One region of the Brevibacillus sp. JB24b genome, then DNA from elsewhere that is predicted to be linked to it. Evidence: riboswitches for the same ligand, from Rfam matches in the RefSeq annotation. Region 1 holds a riboswitch; each other region holds the start of a gene.

The links. Region 1 has a riboswitch for cobalamin ahead of ACQV1I_RS14830 (DUF4430 domain-containing protein). Riboswitches for the same ligand answer to the same signal wherever they lie in the genome.
Region 2: another riboswitch for cobalamin. It lies ahead of nrdI (class Ib ribonucleoside-diphosphate reductase assembly flavoprotein NrdI); the one in region 1 lies ahead of ACQV1I_RS14830 (DUF4430 domain-containing protein).
Region 3: another riboswitch for cobalamin. It lies ahead of metE (5-methyltetrahydropteroyltriglutamate--homocysteine S-methyltransferase); the one in region 1 lies ahead of ACQV1I_RS14830 (DUF4430 domain-containing protein).

The regions. Positions count from the first base shown of each region.
Region 1 covers NZ_JBNVQV010000001.1:3,169,070-3,175,826, forward strand. The annotation lists gene ACQV1I_RS14825 (1-propanol dehydrogenase PduQ) at 1-983, opposite strand, end outside; gene ACQV1I_RS14830 (DUF4430 domain-containing protein) at 1,310-1,657, opposite strand; adenosylcobalamin (AdoCbl) riboswitch at 1,712-1,864, opposite strand; gene ACQV1I_RS14835 (NAD(P)/FAD-dependent oxidoreductase) at 1,962-3,392, opposite strand; gene ACQV1I_RS14840 (ABC transporter ATP-binding protein) at 3,646-4,428, shown strand; gene ACQV1I_RS14845 (hypothetical protein) at 5,155-5,475, shown strand; gene ACQV1I_RS14850 (queuosine precursor transporter) at 5,733-6,419, shown strand; gene ACQV1I_RS14855 (class I SAM-dependent methyltransferase) at 6,546-6,757, shown strand, end outside.
Region 2 covers NZ_JBNVQV010000001.1:2,824,035-2,830,791, reverse strand. The annotation lists gene ACQV1I_RS13485 (EcsC family protein) at 1-351, shown strand, start outside; gene ACQV1I_RS13480 (hypothetical protein) at 453-596, shown strand; gene abc-f (ribosomal protection-like ABC-F family protein) at 794-2,845, shown strand; gene xerS (tyrosine recombinase XerS) at 3,006-4,127, opposite strand; cobalamin riboswitch at 4,630-4,825, shown strand; gene nrdI (class Ib ribonucleoside-diphosphate reductase assembly flavoprotein NrdI) at 5,025-5,450, shown strand; gene nrdE (class 1b ribonucleoside-diphosphate reductase subunit alpha) at 5,416-6,757, shown strand, end outside.
Region 3 covers NZ_JBNVQV010000001.1:2,798,921-2,805,677, forward strand. The annotation lists gene ACQV1I_RS13350 (ABC transporter ATP-binding protein) at 1-640, opposite strand, end outside; gene metE (5-methyltetrahydropteroyltriglutamate--homocysteine S-methyltransferase) at 1,177-3,483, opposite strand; cobalamin riboswitch at 3,648-3,843, opposite strand; gene ACQV1I_RS13360 (spore coat associated protein CotJA) at 4,149-4,364, shown strand; gene ACQV1I_RS13365 (spore coat protein CotJB) at 4,367-4,648, shown strand; gene ACQV1I_RS13370 (manganese catalase family protein) at 4,665-5,234, shown strand; gene ACQV1I_RS13375 (ABC transporter substrate-binding protein) at 5,475-6,757, shown strand, end outside.

The sequences.
Region 1 (6,757 bases):
GGCATTTTTAATTGTTTTTGTAATTGCTTGATCGCATTAATTAAGCTACGTACCCCACTTCTCGTATTGCTTGCTGGTAGACCTAAGCTTTTTGCAATAGCAGCGTATCTCTTAGCTGTTTTTTGATTTTCAACTTCGCCATACCCTGTTCCACAATTCGCATTGAATTCGATGACATGTGGAAGCAGTAAGGAATTCATGCGGCCATGAGGAATGTGGAACTTAGCTCCAGCTACATGGGCAATTCCGTGATTGAGGCCTAGTGATGTAACATTAAAGGCCATTCCTGCAAGGCATGAAGCATTGTGCATTTTTTCACGTGCTTCTAAATCATTACCATCCTTGTATGCTCTTACTAAATATTCAAAGACAAGCTTCATCGCCTTTTCCGCAAGAGCATCAGAAATATCATTTGCTTTTGTAGACACAAACGCCTCGATGGCATGCGTCAAAACATCCATTCCCGTATCGGCTGTAATAAAATCAGGGACACTTTTTACTAGCTCTGGGTCTAAAATAGCTTCTTCAGGAGTCATATCATTCGACACAAGTGGATACTTAATATTTTTTTGTTGGTCACTTATGACTGAAAATGCGGTTACTTCTGAACCCGTTCCACTTGTTGTCGGAATAGCAATGAAAGGAATATCTTGTTGTGCGGACACTTGTTTCGTAAAATATTTCATTGCTTTCGCGGCATCAATAGCGGAGCCTCCTCCAAGTGCAACAATCGTATCAGTTTCAAACTCACTGAGTGCTTTCATCCCACTCACAACAACTTCGATTGGTGGATCTGGAACGATGTCGCTAAAAACCATGTGCTTATTACTTTCATCAATTTGGTTAATGACTTGTTGAATCATTCCCGATTGAACCATGAAAGGGTCGGTGACAATAAAAATCCGTTTCCCTTTCAGATCCTGTAGACGATTCAAAGCACCTTGTCCCATGTAAATGTCTGTTTTAAAACTTACCTTATCCATGCTGACACCTCCATTTGAAATAAAAAAAGAGGCTTTTTAGAAGGGAATATTCCCTTTAAAAGCCTCTTTGCTATCTACATAAGTAACACGTCTTTGTGTAACCTGTATTCTGTTTTCTATCAATACTGTACTACTATATTTATCATATAGTCAACTATGTATTGGTTGTTATTTTTAAAAACACTATACACGTCTTTGTGTATAAAAACCTTTTGCATCAAAGGTTTGATAAGATTCGTCAAGCACTACATTGTGCCTGTTCTGTTTGTCAAGACTTATCAAAATGTTGATTTGTCAATTTGTGTAACAAAGGAGTAAAAGTGGTGCTAGTCCGAAATTAAAAACACCGTGGGTGCTCCGTTCACTTCGTACAGCCTATACTTTTTCTCTGCTCCATTTTGTTTTTCAATTTCAATTGACGTAATAAATCCATTATCGTCTTCCACTTTAAATTTGGTTTTCATCAACTCATACAAGGTTTGATCCCCTTTGAATTGAATCGTTTTTTCAGCATCTTTTGTTTTACCCTGATCAGTTGAACCCTGTACAACGACCTTGTTTTCAACCTTTTCTTCTGCTGCTGTGTTTTGTGCTACTTCATTTTTTGAACAACCTATTACACTTACCATTGCAAGTGCAACAAGTAAGGCGATTTGACAAACCTTTTTTAACATATTCGCTCCTTTCTCCATTAAAAAAGTCTAGCGAGGCGGGAAACATCACTAGACATGGACTAACCACCTTCGCCTCGAAATGGTTAGCCTTTCAATAGTTTTTAGGTAAAAGACCTGACTTAAGACTAAAAAACAGTCTATCACAGTGGCGGGACCGCGTTGGATTTACACCAAACTTCCATCACCTAAAACTATAAATTTAATTAAGTAAATGAGGTGTGACCCATTTGAAAACATTATAGCACAAGAAATGGACTTGACAATCATACTGTTGTGACAAAATGTAGTTGTATTCTTCCATATTTTAAGATAGCTGACGTAAAATTCCCCGAGCGATATGAACTCCACATGCCCCTGCCTGCGCGAGTCCACGTGTTAAACCTGCTCCATCACCACCAGCGTATAAACCAATAATTTCCGTTTCAAAGTGGAGGTTCAAATGTGGGCGTGCTGAATAGAATTTCGCTTCTACTCCATAAAACAGGGTGTGTTCGCTGGCAATACCTGGCGTAACATGATCAAGTGCCTCCACCATTTCAATTAGGCTTTTCATCGTATTATAAGGTAATACTAATCCGAGATCACCTGGAACAGCTTCTTTTAACGTTGGTTCAATAAATCCCTCTTTCAGTCGCTTATCTGTGGAACGACGACCGCGTTTTATATCACCAAAGCGTTGTACAATCACCGAACCGTTGGATAGATCATTAGCACGTCGTGATACCTCTTTAGCGTATTCGTTCGGCTTATCAAATGGCTCAGTAAATACATGAGACACAAGCAAGGCAAAGTTCGTGTTAGGCGAACCAAGCTTCTCATCTTTATATGCGTGACCATTAGCCGCCATAACCCCGCTGTGATTCTCTACGACAACATGACCGCTTGGATTGGAACAAAAACTACGCACAATTTGATCCGTAGAAGACTTAAATAAAAATTTCCCTTCATATAGATGCTTATTGATTTCCTCCATCACCACGTTGGTGGTTTCTACGCGAACTCCCACATCTACTTGATTGTTAATCAACCGTAAGCCCTGCTTTTTCAATATCTCACCGAACCATTGTGAACCGTCTCGGCCAGGAGTAATAACTATTTTATTTGCCCGATACTCCTGACCCTTTTTACAGGTAATCCCGCGAATTTCTTTCCCATTGTCTGTTTTCTCAACAATGATATCTTCCACTTCCTGTTTGAAGATCATCTTCATTTGTGGTTCTAGCTCTTCGTAGATCCTCTTCAAAATTTCTAAATTTTGCTCTGTGCCTAAATGACGAACATTAGCACGTAATAGTTTAAGTCCAACTGCTTGCCCCTTACGTTCTATATCACGGACCGCATCCGTAGTTGGATCAGTAATATGGGGTGTTGCTCCGAGTTTTAAGTTTATTTCATCTACATATTTTATCAGTTCGAGTACTTCAGAAGGTGCTAAATAATCAGTCATCCAGCCGCCAAATTCTGTCGTGATGTTGAATTTTCCATCTGAATAAGCCCCTGCTCCCCCAAATCCATTGGTAATAGAGCAAGCTGGCAAACACCCACTATAATCCTTTCGACCTGCTGGAGGCGGACATTTACTGATTTTTTTCTCAAGGATGGGACAGCGACGCGAGTAAATATTGTGCCCTTTTTCAATCAACAGGATCTGTAAATCCGGTTTTTTATGAATCAATTCATAAGCCGTAAAAATTCCTGCTGGACCAGCTCCGACAATGATAACATCATAATTCATAGAAGTTGCCCCCTTGAAAATGTTAGGAAATTACAAACCCTATTGATTATAACATCACTTTTTGAATAATCAAGATTAAACCCGAACATTTTTTATATAAACATGATTTTTATTCGTGTTATTGCCTTGCATCCTTCTTTGCAAAACGCATGATTAAACGATTTTCCACTCATGTCCTTTCATTTCTAGATTAATAAATGAGACAGAAAATTAGTACAATGTTTAAAATGACGAAAAAGGAGAGAGCCTGTTCGTGCAAGCTGAACAAATCCTTACCTTATACAAGATCTGCTGGAAACGTGGCGATACACCTATTCTCAAAGAGATAAGCTGGGACATTCATTCTGGAGAGCATTGGTGTCTACTAGGTTTAAATGGATCAGGTAAATCTACCATCCTACAACTCCTAAACGGCTATCTTTGGCCTACGTCTGGAGAAATTGAGGTTCTTGGAAAAAAATTTGGTACCTATGACTTGCGGCAGTTACGTAAAGAAATTGGTCTTGTTAGTAGTTCTCTGCAACAACAGCTACGAGGAAGTGATACCGCCATAGATATTGTATTATCTGGTAAACACGCTTCTCTAAGCCTATACGAACCGACGATTCAAGGTGAAGTAGAGCAGGCAAAGGCCTTATTAGAACAATTTGGTTGTACTCATTTACAGCACCGTACCTATCAGGTTTTGTCACAGGGTGAACGACAACGCATTTTATTAGCTCGTGCCCTAATGGCATCCCCGCGGTTGTTGATTTTAGATGAACCTACAACAGGTCTTGATTTCATAGCTTGCGAACAATTATTACAATACGTTGATACACTTACTAAACAACCTAATGCCCCTACCATTATCTACGTTACCCATCATATTGAAGAGATCTTACCTTGTTTCACGCATACGCTCTTGCTCAAAGATGGGAGCATTTTTGATTCTGGTCGGACTAATGACATGCTTGTTCCCGAGCTTTTATCCCGTTTTTTCGGAATTCCGGTTCAGCTTGAACACATTATGGGTCGACATTGGTTGTTTTGCTAAGAACCTGTTGGCAAGCGTCTTTCAGGGGTCTCTATCTACATATAGGAAAAACTTATGGGTAAAAGAAAAAAGGAGCTCCCTATAAGTGAGCATGATTGGGGGCTAATGGAAGGATGTTTCTTGTACCGGATTTGGATGGTCTCCGCTTGACATATGGCTGAAATACAAAGCCTAATTGGTAGCACAAAACTAAAAAAGGACTGATTTCATTATGTGTGGGATTTGAAACTAAGCATAAACAAAGAGACTTACTGCTTCCCAAGCACCGTCAAAGCATCATGAAAAAAATAGAGCTGGATTTGTTAAACGATCCAAATATACTGTCCGTATTTTATGGAGGTTCAATTGGAAACCAAAATACCGATCTGTATTCCGACATTGATCTTCCATTATCGTCAAAGATGAGTTTTTTGAAGAGTATCGGGCAAACAAGAAGCAACGAGCGAAAAACTGGGGGAACGTTTTATTTTATGAGGATGACCCGTTAGCAAATTACAGTGTTGCACATTTTTGTTCTTTTATAATGGTGGACTCCTTTTATTATCAAACAGAAGAAATGCAGCCCTCCATCTGGTTACAAAATATACGGATTATCCATGATACGGATGGAATGATGACGAACATTCTGGAGCAGTCCATGCAATTATTATATACACCGACCACCGAAGACATTGAAATATCGCGATCCAAGTTTTTGCTTATGTTCACGAAACTTACCGCAGGGTAATGAGAGAAGAAATGTACTATGCCCTACAATGCGTCGACACCTTGCGTTTCTTAGTGGCGGCAGCATGGCTTATGGAGGCAGGAACACAGCCGAATACTCTTGATGATTGGGCAAAAATGGAAGGAAGCAGGAGTAACTTGCAAAACTGGCAACTAACTCTTCTTGCAAACTGGGACTGTAGTAGAGATTCAGTTAAAATCCTCCATGTGTTACATTGCATCATCGTAGAATATAAGAAGGTTCACAATAATCTATGCCGAGAATATCATATAGCTGAGAATCCTGAATGGGTCGATGGAGTTTTTGATATGATTCTATAGCAATTTCAAATATAGGGGGTAGCCATTTGCTGCTCTTCTTTGTTTTGGTAGGAAGAGCGCTTTTTGTATTCGTTTGTTTTTCTCTAAAAAATTTCTTTGAAAGCTGGTTAAACGATACCCCTCAATCAAAGAATAACTACTGATGTGGAAAAAAGCATTGAACCACAGGGTGAAGCTTGTTACAATGAATCGTTGTGACAACTTCATACACTCTTCGCGGTTCGAGATCTCCCGCGTTATCAAAACTAGGAGGATACATGTTTAATTTATGGTTTGGGATTGGCTTTGTGCTGGTCAATTTTATATTATTCTTAGTATGCTATCGTTTTTTTGGCAAAGTAGGCTTGTATGCTTGGATTGGATTTGCCACCGTGCTCGCCAACATTCAAGTGGTGAAGATCGTCGAGCTGTTTGGTTTTGCCATGACGCTTGGAAATACGATGTATGCTACCATTTATCTATGTAGTGACCTACTCAATGAGAAATATGGGCAAGAGCAGGCAAAAAAAGCCGTCTGGTTTGGCTTCTTTACGCTAATCACCACAACAATTATCATGCAGATGGCTTTGAAATTTGTGCCCCATCCAGACGAACTGGCGAAACAAGATGCGTTAGCTATGATCTTTGGTCTCTTACCACGTCTGGCAATCGCTAGTTTAACATCATACTTTATTAGCCAGTTTTTAGATGTGCGTATTTATACTTTTTTAAAGAAGATATGTCCGAAACGAAATCAATTGTGGATTCGAAATAACGGAAGTACTTTAATTAGCCAATTAGTTGATACCGTAATCTTCTGCACCATTGCTTTCCTAGGGGAACTGCCTATGAATATTTGGTTTCACATTTTAATCACGACTTATCTGATTAAATTTGTGGTTTCGGCAGCTTCTACACCGATTTTATATATAGCACGAAACTTTACATTTTCAAAAGAAGGATAGGTTTTTTTACTAGCTATCCTTTCAAAATAAGAGGTCCGTTTGTACATGAAAATTCATGTGGCAAGCGGACTTTTTCATTCAGCTAAGAAAGTGATATAATATTCTGATAAGTAAGGAGGTACTACTATGCTGGGTTTTTATAATCATTTATCTTCAGAAGTATATGATTTGGATAAACCAATTGGTCGTTCATTTGGTGATGTAGAATTTTATAAGGAAAGGTTACTCTCAAATAAAGGAAAAATCCTTGAACCAGCTGTAGGTACAGGTCGGATACTTATTCCACTATTGGAAAGTGGCCTACACGTAGATGGTTACGATAGCTCACCAGAAATGCT
Region 2 (6,757 bases), 350 kb from region 1:
TATGACCCGCATGACAAGATAGAACGTATTTTTATTATTAAATGTTTGCAATTTACCTCTGCAGATGTTGTTGGCAAAAAGGCAATTTTAGAAGAGCTGGCTGTTTTTGATGAGGGAGAAAAGCATCAAGAAATGATTGCTCAGCTACAAGGCTGGCGCGAAGTGAGCTTGACATACATGGATAATATGGCGTGGAAGAAGTTATTCCAGCTAATCCCCATAGTTGGTATGTTTTTTGGTGCATATACGAATCGTACACAGATTGCAGACATAGCGATGACAGGGCAGATGCTCTACAAGAAGCGGAGAATCTTACAGAGATTAGCAGAACAAGACAGAGCGAACCTATAAATCAAATGTAAGCATTGCAGAGTATCAGCTGAAAATCTACTTTACAATTGCTAAACCGTTCTGTATACTATGGAAAAGTTTACAAAAGGAGGTGCAGGTACATGTCAGGAGCTGTTCAAGCGTGGTTTGTGGTAGAAATGTCCAGTCAGACACATGATTTCGTTAACAATGGGAGAAGTCTGTCCATTTTTCACTCTACTATCAAAATCGAACAGTTTCCATTAACGCGTACCATGCATTCATAACCTCCCTTTCATTCATTATTCGATCATCCTGATTGGATTCATTTAAGAGGAAAAAAGATGCTACAGGTGGTAGGTGCCTGTGGCTTTTTGTGTTCTCATAAAATGTACGAGGCACTAATGATATGAAATGATTCATGGGGTATGTTAACGCTTGTGTAGCGCTTGTGAGGGGCTGTTTTCCAAGGAGGAAATAGATCATGATCATTCTTGCTGCAAACTCTCTTTCAAAATCATTCGGAGCCAATATGGTATTAACCGATATCACTTGTGAAGTGGACCGGTTGTCACGTATTGGTATTGTTGGACCAAATGGGGCGGGAAAAAGCACACTTTGCACCTTGCTACTGGGCTTAGATACCCCAGATTCAGGAACTGTTTTTCGAGCAAAGGATGCTACCTTTGCTTATTTATCACAACAACCTTTATATCCTAAGGAATGGACGGCACGAAATGTCATTGAAAGTGCCTTTGCCAAGGTGCAAGAAATAGAGTTGTCCATGCAATCGTGCCAAGAACTCATGTCAAATATCGACGAGTATCAAAAATTATCAACTGAGGAACAGGAAAAATTATTATTTCGCTATCAACGATTGCAGGATACTTTCGAACAACTAGACGGATATATGGTGGAAGCTAGTATTCAAAAGGTAGTAGATGGTCTGCGATTGTCCACGTCGTTACTTGAAACCCCTTTTTCTTTGCTTAGTGGGGGAGAAAAAACAAAGATTGGCTTGGCAAAAATTTTATGCGAAAAAAGTGATGTACTCCTCTTGGATGAACCTACTAACCATTTGGATGTAGAATCAATGGAATGGTTAGAACAATTCTTACGTGAATATCCTGGCACTATTTTACTCATTTCCCATGATCGCTACTTTTTGGATGCAGTGGCTACAAGCATATGGGAGGTGGATAGTGGAGAACTACAAACCTATCAAGGGAATTACAGCGAGTTTGTAAAGGAAAAAGAGGAACGTTTATTACGGCAATTCGCGGATTATCAAGAACAACAAAAGAAATTCAAGAAAATGAAAGAAGCAATTAAGCGACTAAGGGAATGGGGAAACCAGGCTAATCCTCCCAACGATTCTTTTCATCGCCGGGCCAAGAGTATGGAGAAGGCATTGGAACGAATGGAGAAAATTGAACGTCCACGTCTCGAAGCTGATAAAATGGACTTGTTTTTCCGAAGAACAGATAGAAGTGGTCAAGATGTAATAAGAATGAATGCTGTGACGAAAGCTTTTGGGAATGTGTGTCTTTTACAGGAAGCGAATTTCTCTATGCGATATGGTGAGCGGAAAGCTTTGCTGGGTTCCAATGGGAGCGGTAAATCTACGTTTCTTAAAATGATTTTAGGGGAGCTAGAACCGGACGCAGGTAATATAATGCTAGGAAGCCAAGTAAGGGTTGGATATTTATCACAACAGGCGTTAGAGGGAGATCCTAAACGGCGTGTGATTGATGCGTTTCGAGAAGTCGCGATTGTAACAGAAGCACAAGCACGGCATATGCTGGCTCGGTTTTTGTTTTATGGTGAGCATGTATTTAAAAAAGTTGGTCAACTCAGTGGCGGAGAGCGGATGCGACTACGGCTGGCTCAGTTGATGAATCAAGACATTAATCTATTTATACTAGATGAGCCTACTAACCATTTAGATATTGAAGCGAGAGAAACATTGGAAGAAGCCCTACTTCAATACCAAGGCTCACTTTTCATCGTATCCCATGATCGATATTTTTTACAAAAGATGATTGAAGGTGTCTACTGGATTGATAATCAGCACTTGACCCATTATGAAGGAACCTATGAAGAAGCGAGAGAAAAGCGCAAAAAGCACCAATTAGCTCACAATCATACAATGGTAAAATACAAGCAAAAAAGCTTACATGTACAAGATGCACAAAACAAAGAACAGAGTAATAATGATCAGCTCCAAAAGGTACCTGATGACCAAGCTGAAACTGTAGAATTTGTACATCAAACTAGTCAAACAGAGAATAAGAAACAGGTACAATTAGCTCCTCTCAATAAAGCAAGAGTACCTAAAGTGAATCCTTTTAAACTTCAGCAATTAGAAACTGAGATTGCTCAAAAAGAAGCGCAATGTGAGCAGTGGCAGCGGGAAATGGAGCAAGTTAAGAACGACTATGTACAGCTTCTTCACTACCAGAATCAAATAGCAGAACAAGAACAAGAGATCAAGCAGCTTTATGAAAATTGGTACGCTATGCAAGGAGAAGAATAGTTTGAACCCAGTATGGTAAGCAAGAGCAGGCAGCAATCATTCGAAGGAAGGAAGCTGCCTGCTTTTTTATATACCTTAATATTATAGAGGTTTGCGTATGGGGGAGATAGTGTGTAGTTTTTGCGTTGTAGGTGTTCCACATGCAAAGAAGGGCTTTTCTCTATAATTTACGAGTTGTTCGATTTACCGCTTTACTCAAAGCATCATCTAGTACATGGGCATATTGCATCGTAGTATCTATTTTTGAATGACCTAATTGAGCTTGAAGCTGATGAGGATCAGGGTTTAATCGCAAAAACTGGGTAGCAAAGCTATGACGTAACTTATGTACAGAAATGTCTGGCATTCCAAATGCACTTCCATATTTTTTTACTAATTTCTGAACGGAACGTAGATCGATGCGGTGGCCGATTGGTTTTGTAGGTGATACCGTTAGAAATAAAGCATCCTCATTAGCAGGTGGCTGATACTTCTGACGTGTATTCAGATAACGGAGCAAATATTCCTTTCCCCAATCACTGAAGAATGGGGCATCTTCCTTTTTTCCTTTTCGAATCATTAGTACCTGATTTTTCTCCAGTACCACGTTTTGAAGGTTCAAATTAACAATTTCAGATACACGAAATCCTCCAGAAAGGACTAACGCGATAATGGCGACATCTCGATCCCGATTTCGATAATGAAAATGTAGCTTTTTCTTGGTATCACAGAACTGCAAGTAGCCATGGTACACAAAATCGACGAATTTTTGGATTTGATCATCTACTAAAATTTTAGAGCGGATAGCGTTTGCACGAGCGAGCGGTGTAACCTCTTCCACATGTAACTCAATTTTTGCCATCACGTTTCGCTGCAAGTAAGATTCACCATGTTCATCCTCTGAGAGTGCAGATAAATAGTAAAACAGGGACTTTAAGCTAGAAAGCTTGCGAGATATTGTCAAGTCACTGTATTCTTTTTTTGCACTTTTAGTGGGTTTAGTTAATAGTAACGAACGCTCAAATAGATGAGAGTCCTGTAAATAGAGAAGATAGGATTCTACTGTTTCTTTGCGTAGTCCCTCTAGCTCATTGAGTGTAATCTCGCTCATTGCTTGGGCAGTGGAGAGGCCCTCTGCCATTAGCCACCGAAAAAAGAATTCAAAATCACGTAGATAGCCGAGTAGAGTCGAGACGGAAGCGCGTTTCGATCTTTTATGATCCACATATTTTTCAACAAACCAAGGAAAAGAAGGGATTCTCTCAAGGAGTTGTAAGGAATCCCGTTGTTTAGTTGTAGACATGAGAATGACCACCTATCCTTTGCTCAACTTCGTATATCGAAATAAATACATATAAAAATTTCAATAATCCGTTATCAAAATGACTTTATACTGGTACAATGATATATCTGTAAGGGCTGTAGATAGCTTACTATTGATTATAGAACATTTGTTCTTGTTTAACAAGCTATATACGTGGGGTTTTGTTATCCTTTACGCTTATTGATTGGAGACTAGTTAGAAATTTTCAAGTGACAGTTACATTATTAGATAAGATGCAGCAACCTAAGTTAACGTTGCGTTTTACATGAGTAGAGATGTAATTATTAAGGAAAAACAGATAAAAGAGGCAATTTTTACATGAAGTGTAGCTGGTTGTCTTACCTATCAGTTCGTCGAGTTTTATTTTTGACTTGTAGGCATTTTGTAGCTTGCTCTTTTGATAGAAACATTGTATGCTAGGTGACAAGACTACATTTAGTGTCTCATATGAATGTTATATACTACATACTGATAAAAGTTACTTTACCGCCGAGAATTAGGTGTCATTTTGCGACTTAATAGGGAATCTGGTGAAATTCCAGAGCTGTCCCCGCAACTGTAAGTGTGGATGAAATGAGCAGACCACTGTATAAGCATGTCTCAGGCGACTTATATGGGAAGGGCTCAAAGTAAAGTGAAACACAAGTCAGTAGACCTGCCCATTCTCTTAGTTTCGCATCTTCGGGGAGTGGGAAGTTGGAACGGTACTGGGATTAAATAGTAGCGGCTATTTGCTTTGCTATTTTTTCTTTTGTTGTGCCGTTTTAAAGCTCACCCATGAAGGGATGAGCTTTTTATGTTGGCAAAAAGTAGCATTTATCAGCAGTCAGCTTACTACCATCTTATGTCCTTTATACATGAAAGGGGGGTGTATCGATGCTGATCGTATATGATTCCAAAACAGGAAATGTGAAGCGTTTCGTCCAAAAACTAGATTTCCGATGTATACAAATTTCCGATGATATCGTCATAAACGAACCTTTCATTCTGATTACATATACAACGGGATTTGGACAAGTTCCTGAAACGACACGACAATTTCTAACTCAACACTCTCAATGGATGAAGGGGGTTGCAACTAGCGGGAACATGAATTGGGGGACTCGCTACGGATTAGCAGCTGACCAGATTGCCGACCAATACAATGTGCCATTAATCATGAAATTTGAATTGAGCGGTACCAAAAGAGATGTAGAAACTTTTAAGCAGGAGGTATTTCACTTTGTCCACGCAACTACCACAATGGATCACGTTGAACAACGAAATTATGGTGAAGAAAGACGGGAAATTTCAGTTTCATAAAGATTTAGAGGCAGCGAAGAGTTATTTTGTTGATTACGTAAATCAGAATACAGTCTTTTTCCATAACTTACGTGAGAAGATTAACTACTTGATTGAAAATGACTACTATGAAGCTGAAGTGTTTGAAGGCTATGAATTTGCCGATATCGAACGGGTCTATCGCTATGTATATGATAAAAAATTCCGCTTCCCATCCTTCATGAGTGCGTTCAAGTTTTATCATAACTATGCGATGAAAACAAATGATGAAAGCAAATTTCTTGAGCGTTACGAGGATCGAATTGCTGTAGTTGCCCTATTCTTAGCAAAAGGGGACAGCGAAAAAGCACTGCAATATGCAGACTTATTAATTTCGCAAGAATACCAACCTGCTACTCCTACCTTCTTAAATGCAGGTAAGAAGAGACGTGGAGAGCTAGTTAGCTGTTTCTTACTTGAAGTAGATGATTCTATGAATTCGATTGGGTTCTCTATTAATTCGGCCTTGCAATTAAGCAAAATTGGTGGCGGTGTGAGCTTGAATCTAAGCAAAATCCGTGCGGCTGGAGAGCAGATCAAAGGATTAGATGGGAAGGCTAGTGGTGTTCTTCCTGTGATGAAGCTATTTGAAGATGCGTTCTCATACGCAAATCAGCTAGGTCAACGCGATGGTAGTGGAGTTGTTTATCTCAATATTTTCCATGCGGACATTCAAGAATTCCTAGATACAAAAAAAATCAACAGCGATGAGAAGATCAGGATTAAAACCTTGTCACTTGGCGTTGTTACTCCTAATAAATTCTTCGAGCTGGTAGAAAAAGATAAAGACATGTACTTGTTCTATCCTCATACTGTGTTCCAAGAGTATGGTCAGCACTTAGACGATATGGATATCACTAGTATATATGACGAGCTGGTAAATAACCCACGTGTCCGTAAGAAAAAAATCGGAGCACGTGATCTGATTATGAAATTAGCCCAAATCCAGATGGAATCTGGTTATCCATATATTATGTATGTTGATAATGTCAACGAATATCACGCATTAAAAGAGATTGGTCGAGTTAAATTCTCTAATTTGTGCAGTGAAATTGCCCAACTCAGCGAAGTTTCCTCCATTAATGATTATGGGGTGGACGATGTTATTAACCGGGACATCTCTTGTAACCTGGGTTCGCTTAATATTGTAAATGTAATGGCGAATAAGAGAATGAAAGAAACGATTCATTTAGCAATGGATGCTCTTACAGAAGTGAGTGACCGTACAAATATTTCGATCGTTCCATCTGTAGCAAAAGCAAACCGCGAGCTTCATTCTGTTGGCTTGG
Region 3 (6,757 bases), 370 kb from region 1:
ACTCTTCATTACCAAATGCTTGTACCACTCGAATGCCACCAATGTTATTCTCTACTCTCGCATTAAAGTCTGCGATATCGGTAAACATTCTTCTGAAAGCATACGTCATTTTTTTGTTAAAGAATACCGTTAACCAGATCAAAAAAGGAATAACGAGAAATGTGAGCAATGCTAACTGCCAATTAATATACAGCATTACCCCAAATGCACCGCATAGAGTCATTACAGCAATGAACAAATCCTCTGGTCCATGGTGAGCGATTTCTCCAATTTCCATAAGATCATTCGACATGCGAGACATTAAGTGTCCCGTCTTATTATTGTCAAAAAAACGGAACGACAGCTTCTGGATATGGTCAAACAGCTTTTTACGCATATCCGTTTCAATATTTATGCCAAGCATATGTCCCCAATACGTAACAACATAATTAAGAGCTGTGTTTAGAACATAAATACCTAACAAAGCAAAGCAAGCCCCAACAATTAACGACCAATCTTGCCCAGGAAGTAGTTTATCGACAAATTGATTGACTGCTAATGGAAATACTAATTCTAGCAATCCTGCAATAATGGCACATGTAAAATCTAAAATGAATAAACCTTTATAAGGGCGATAATAGGAAAAAAACCGACGTAACACGAATTTATCACTCTTTTCTCTCTTGTCTACTAGTGAAAACATTACTGCTAAGTATAAACGATCAAAAACTGAAAGTGAATATCTTTCTCATTTAGAAGTGTACTGTAAAAATTCTTACTTCTTTTGTTCCCTTCTTCTATTATCCTGTGCATTTTACTGAAAACTGGTAAAGCATATTGGTTTTTAATCGGTGCTGTTTAAATAGGAACGGCAGCATTCCAGTAATTAGGAACCCCCTCCCTAACTAGAAATGCTGCCCGTCGTCTAACCTGTTTCGTTTCAGTTCCTTGCTTTCTCTTTTCTTACGTCTTTTCAGCAGAACCCATTTGTCTGTCCTTTTCCATCCTACGTTTTTTCCGATCTTCATAACGCTGCTATGCTTGCTCATACTGTCGTTACTCTTCTTCTGTTTCCGGGATGATCGGTGGAGCTAACGTAGGTTTTCCCATATCATCTAGAGCAATAAGCGTAAGTTAAGCACGTGATGTTACTCTTCTTTCCCCCGTTATTAAATTCTCAGATTCTACTTCAACGTACTAAGGAATAGCCGTTATCGTATTTCTGACCAACCGAGTGGCTGTCACCATATTTTCTAAAGAAGCAATCGTCTCCGTACGACCTCTCGTCTTTAACCCGCAATCAGGATTAATCCAAAATTGTCTGGATTCAAGGACCTGTAGAGCATTCTCAATCATTTTCACTATCTCTTCCACAGTTGGAACGCGGGGACTATGAATATCATAGACACCTAGACCAATACCTTTTAGATAGGAGTGATTATGGAAGGAATGGATTAGTTCACCATGGCTCCGCGATGTTTCTATCGAAATAACATCAGCATCCAGATCGCTAATAGAATCTATAAAGTCATGAAACTCGCAGTAACACATATGAGTATGAATTTGAGTAGTGTCTTTTACAGAAGAAGTGGTTAACCGGAATGCTTTTACTGCCCAATCTAAATACGCTTCCCACTCCGTTTTCTTTAACGGTAGCCCTTCACGTAATGCTGGTTCATCGACTTGAATCATAGTAATCCCACTTGCTTCCAACGCCTCTACTTCCTTTTGTAAGGCTAGTGCGATCTGATAGGTTACCTGGTGTCTGGAAATATCGTCACGTACGAAGGACCAATTTAATATAGTGACTGGACCTGTGATCATTCCTTTGACCGGTTTAGATGTAAGAGATTGAGCATAGATGCTCTCCTTGACTGTCATTGGTTCAATAAACTCTACATCTCCATAAATTACAGGCGGTTTCACACAACGAGAACCATAGGATTGCACCCATCCATTCTTAGTAAATGCAAATCCCCCTAGTTTTTCACCAAAAAATTCCACCATATCCGTCCGTTCAAATTCCCCATGAACCAACACATCAAGCCCAACTTTCTCTTGTATGTCAATCCATTCACGGATTTCTGCTTGTAAAAATTGTTCATATTGTTCTGCCGACCATTCGCCCTTCCGCCATTTATTTCTCGCCTGACGAACCTCTGTTGTTTGTGGAAAACTACCAATCGTTGTAGTCGGGAGAATCGGTAAATGCAAGAGGTTTTGTTGTTGTTGTCGCCGTTGTTCATAATCAGATGCACGCTCTATCTGATCTAAATCCAAGCTGGCCACAGCCTCATGTACACGAGGGCGATTTCTAGCTACAGAGTTCGCTACTCGTTCTATAATTGCTTGATTCAGAGCGAAAATCTCTTTAACGCTTTCCTCTTTGTTGTGCAACCAATCTGTAACATGCTTGATTTCCATTAGTTTTTCATCTGCAAACGCCAATGAATCTTTAACTAGTGAATCAAGCTGTGTCTCTTGGTTTAAACTGATCGGAACATGGAGCAAACTACTAGATGGCTGAATCCAGATACGTGATGCATCCACGTGACTTCTGATTTTTGAGAGAAGATTTGTCTTATGGGTCAGATTGGCGCGCCAAATATTCCTGCCATCAATGATACCGGCTCCAAGTACTTTGTCTTGTGGAAATCCACTTGTAGTGATCTGTTCAAAGTTACGTCCCGCATCATGGACAAAATCTAACCCAATTCCTGCAACAGGTAAATGGATTACTTCCTTGTAGAATGTAACAGAACCAAAATAGGTTTGTAGCATGATTTGTAGTTGTGGAACAGCCTCATGAAGTTGTTCATAGATGTAGGAGATCGTCTTCATTTCGTCTTCGGATAAAGATGTTACGAGAATCGGCTCATCCATTTGAACCCATTCCACGCCTTCCTGCGCTAATTCAGTCAGTACTTGCACATAAAGAGGGATGAGCTGCAAGATAATAGCTGGTATCTGCAAAGGATCAAACCCTTTGGATAGCTTAATAAAAGTATAAGGTCCCACCATGACAGGTTTTCCGTTAATGCCCAGCTTCTCTTTCGCCTCTTTATAAGCAAGAAGCGGCTTATTTTCTGTAAGAACGGGTTTGATATCCTGAAATTCCGGCACAATGTAGTGATAATTGGTATTAAACCATTTGGTCATTTCGCAAGCAACCGCTTGTTGGTTACCACGAGCCATAGCAAAATAGGTGGACAAAGGTACTGCCCCACCAGCATATTCATAGCGTTTTGGAACATAACCGAACATCACAGCCATATCCAACATGTGATCATACATGGTGAAGTCATTGACCGGTATCAGGTCAATACCTATTTCCTTCTGCTTTTGTAAATGCTGGAGTCTACCTTGCTCCATTTGAGCAAGAAACTCCTTCTCTTTAATTGTTCCAGCCCAAAATGCTTCTAATCCCTTTTTCCATTCGCGATTCTCACCAATGCGTGGATATCCTAAACTGCTGCTTATTCCTTTGCTTATTCCTTTGCTCATGCTTGTTCGCCCTCCTAGACAGGTTATTTTTCGTTAAAGAACCAACTCAAACAAAAAAGCATCTCTTCCAATCAAAAGATGGTTAGAGATGCTTGAACAAGCAGTGAATATACGTATACAACTGCCACAGCTATCCTAACACCTCCCTATCTCCCGTAGGTCACACAGTGTTGTCGAAATAGGCAGGTCTCCTGACTTAAGAATCATCATCAGCACATACCTTCCCAATCCTAATGGATCAGTGGTATTTTTTGCACTAACTCCTCTTTTACAGTGGCGGGACCGTGACGGATTTACACCGTGCTTCCCTTTTCATCCTTGATACTGATCGTTCAAAGAACCTATTTCCACATATTTAATTCAATAATATTAATACGAAAAACATAAACAACTATACTCTTTTATCTAGGTATGTTTGCTATCATAATACAACTTCACACAAAATTCCACATCTTTATTCAATTGCGTTTTTTCTTACCTTAGGGGACTTGTGTTACTTACATGCTGACCGTATTCGCACGCACCTTGTACCAGCATCCCCCCATCTTGCCCAAAATTAGGCTGCAAGATATGAATTCATTCTCTTTTTACCTATGTTTCCAGTTCTACTCTTCTTGTCCAATTGATAAGCATATAAGGACATCTACAGGAAAGGAGGCAATCATATGAGTCGAAACCGCAAGGCATACTATCCTTTCATCGGTCCATGTGATCCTTGTCCGCCACAAAGGGTTGTAACCTATGAGACGCCGCCACAACTCTATTTGGGATTTCAACCCCCGAATTTACCCCAATTTGATCCGTACAAAGCTCTTTGTCTAGGAACCCTTTGGCCTGCTCTGTATGCGCCATATGAAAATCCGTACAAAGGGGGAAAATAAAAGTGAGCGATCATGGTACTCAAGCGGATGAACAACAGCAACAATTTTATGAGCTGCTTCATCAAATTCAGGTGCTAGACTTTGTTCTAGTGGAATTAAACTTATATCTTGACACCCACCCTACTGACATGGCAGCCATTAAGCAATTCAACGATACTGCTCAGCAAAGTATGACACTGAAGCGCCAATTCGAATCTTCATTCGGACCTCTGATGAATTTTGGCAATAGCTTTGCCCAATACCCATGGTCGTGGAAAGATGTACCTTGGCCTTGGCAGGTGTAAGAAAGGGGGATTTTGAATGTGGATCTATGAGAAAAAGTTACAGTATCCTGTTCGCGTAAGCAAATGTGATCCTCAAATGGCAAAGTATTTGATGGAACAATATGGTGGAGCTGATGGAGAATTAGCAGCTGCTCTACGATATATGAATCAGCGCTATACAGTTCCTGACAAGGTCATTGGGCTACTAAACGATATTTCCACAGAAGAATTTGCCCACCTCGAAATGATTGCAACAATGGTATATAAGCTAACGAAGGATGCTACTCCTGAACAACTAGAAGAAGCAGGTCTTGGCGCACATTACGCAAGCCACGATAAGGCTCTGTTTTTTCATGATGCAGCCGGTGTTCCTTTCACGGCTACATATTTTCAAGCAAAGGGTGATCCAATTGCAGACTTGTATGAGGATATTGCTGCGGAAGAAAAGGCAAGGGCTACATATCAATGGTTGATTAATATGACTGATGATGTCGACCTAATCGATAGCCTTTCTTTTCTTCGCGAACGTGAAATTGTGCATTCTCAACGGTTCCGTGAAGCAGTGGAGATTTTAAAAGCAGATCGTGAACAACAGAAGATTTTTTAACTAAGTAGCCAACAATATGAGAAAGCTATACAAAAGAATACGAAAGGCGACTTGACCAAATTTCTAGTTAGAGATTTGGTCAAATGTTTTTCTACGCTCTATTTCCTTTATGCACGTATCCAACCATATGAAAAAATTTTCATTTCTCGAAATAACAGAAATATCTTAATTCATACTTTACAGATCGGAATTATAGGAATATAATGAGGCTACATTTTACAATTGATTAGGAGGATCATTATGAGTAGAGCTTTTATACATTCATTCTTCACATTTCTGTTAGGGGCTTTCTTATTAGTCGGTTGCAATAGCGAGGGAGCACCCCCATCCACCTCTAATGCTCCAACCAGTGAACAGGCAGATGCCCAGGCTCAAACATTGCAAGTTCAAAACGCAGGTGACGTGGTTATCGCTGCTACAGACAAATCAAAATCGCCTGAATCGGCTAAAAATAGAAAAGACACGGTTGTAGTAGCTTTAACAGAACCAGGTGGGGTTTTTAATCCATATTTTTATCACAATGGTTATGATGGGAACGTTACCTCCGTGATGTTTTCCCCACTTGTTGATATTGATAGGAATGGGAAACCAGCTCCGAAATTAGCAGAAAAGTGGGACATTTCCACCGATCAGCTTACATATACCTTTCACCTACGTAAAAATCTGAAATTTAGTAATGGAGAGCCCTTGACTGCTAATGATGTCGCCTTCACTCTAACTATTTTGCATGATAAAACGTATGACGGGGAAACAGAAATCGCTGAAGCACACATTAAAGGCGGGAGTGCATATAAAGAAGGTAAAACAAAAACCATTGAGGGAATTAAAGTAATCGATCCACAAACAATCGAGATTACCACAGAGAAAGTAAACGCTCGTTCTCTTCTCCTACTTGGTGGTCACGTTTTGTCCAAAGCCTATTATGGAAAAGGTTATGAACCAGGTAAGCTTGACTACCTACGTACATTGCATACAAAACCGGTCGGAGCTGGCCCTTACAAGTTTGAAAAGTTTATCCCCGGTCAAGAAGTGAGATTTGTGGCCAATGAGTATTATTACGAGGGTAAACCTGCCATTACCCATTTTATTTATAAAACAACCGATGGCGATACAACTCAGTTTTTCCAAACGGGCGAGACTGACTATGGCTCCTTCCCTGCTAATGCAGATAATCTGGAGCTTTTAAAAAGTCTTGGTTTTGCAAACATCAATATTTATACTTCGACTGCCTATAGTTATCTATCGTTTAACCATAGCAAGCCTTATTTAAAAGACAAACGTGTTAGACAGGCGCTAATCTATGGGCTTGATCGTCAACAAATCGTGGATGCTGCCTATCAGGGTTATGCACAAATAGCTAATGTGCCTGTAGCCCCTGTATCCTGGGCGTTTACTGAAGATGTGAATCCCTATGCTTATGATGTGAATAAGGCTAAACAACTACTGGATGAAGCTGGGTGGAAAGAAGGCTCAGATGGCATCAGGGAAAAGGACGGGAAAAAACTAGTTCTTCACTACTTGAC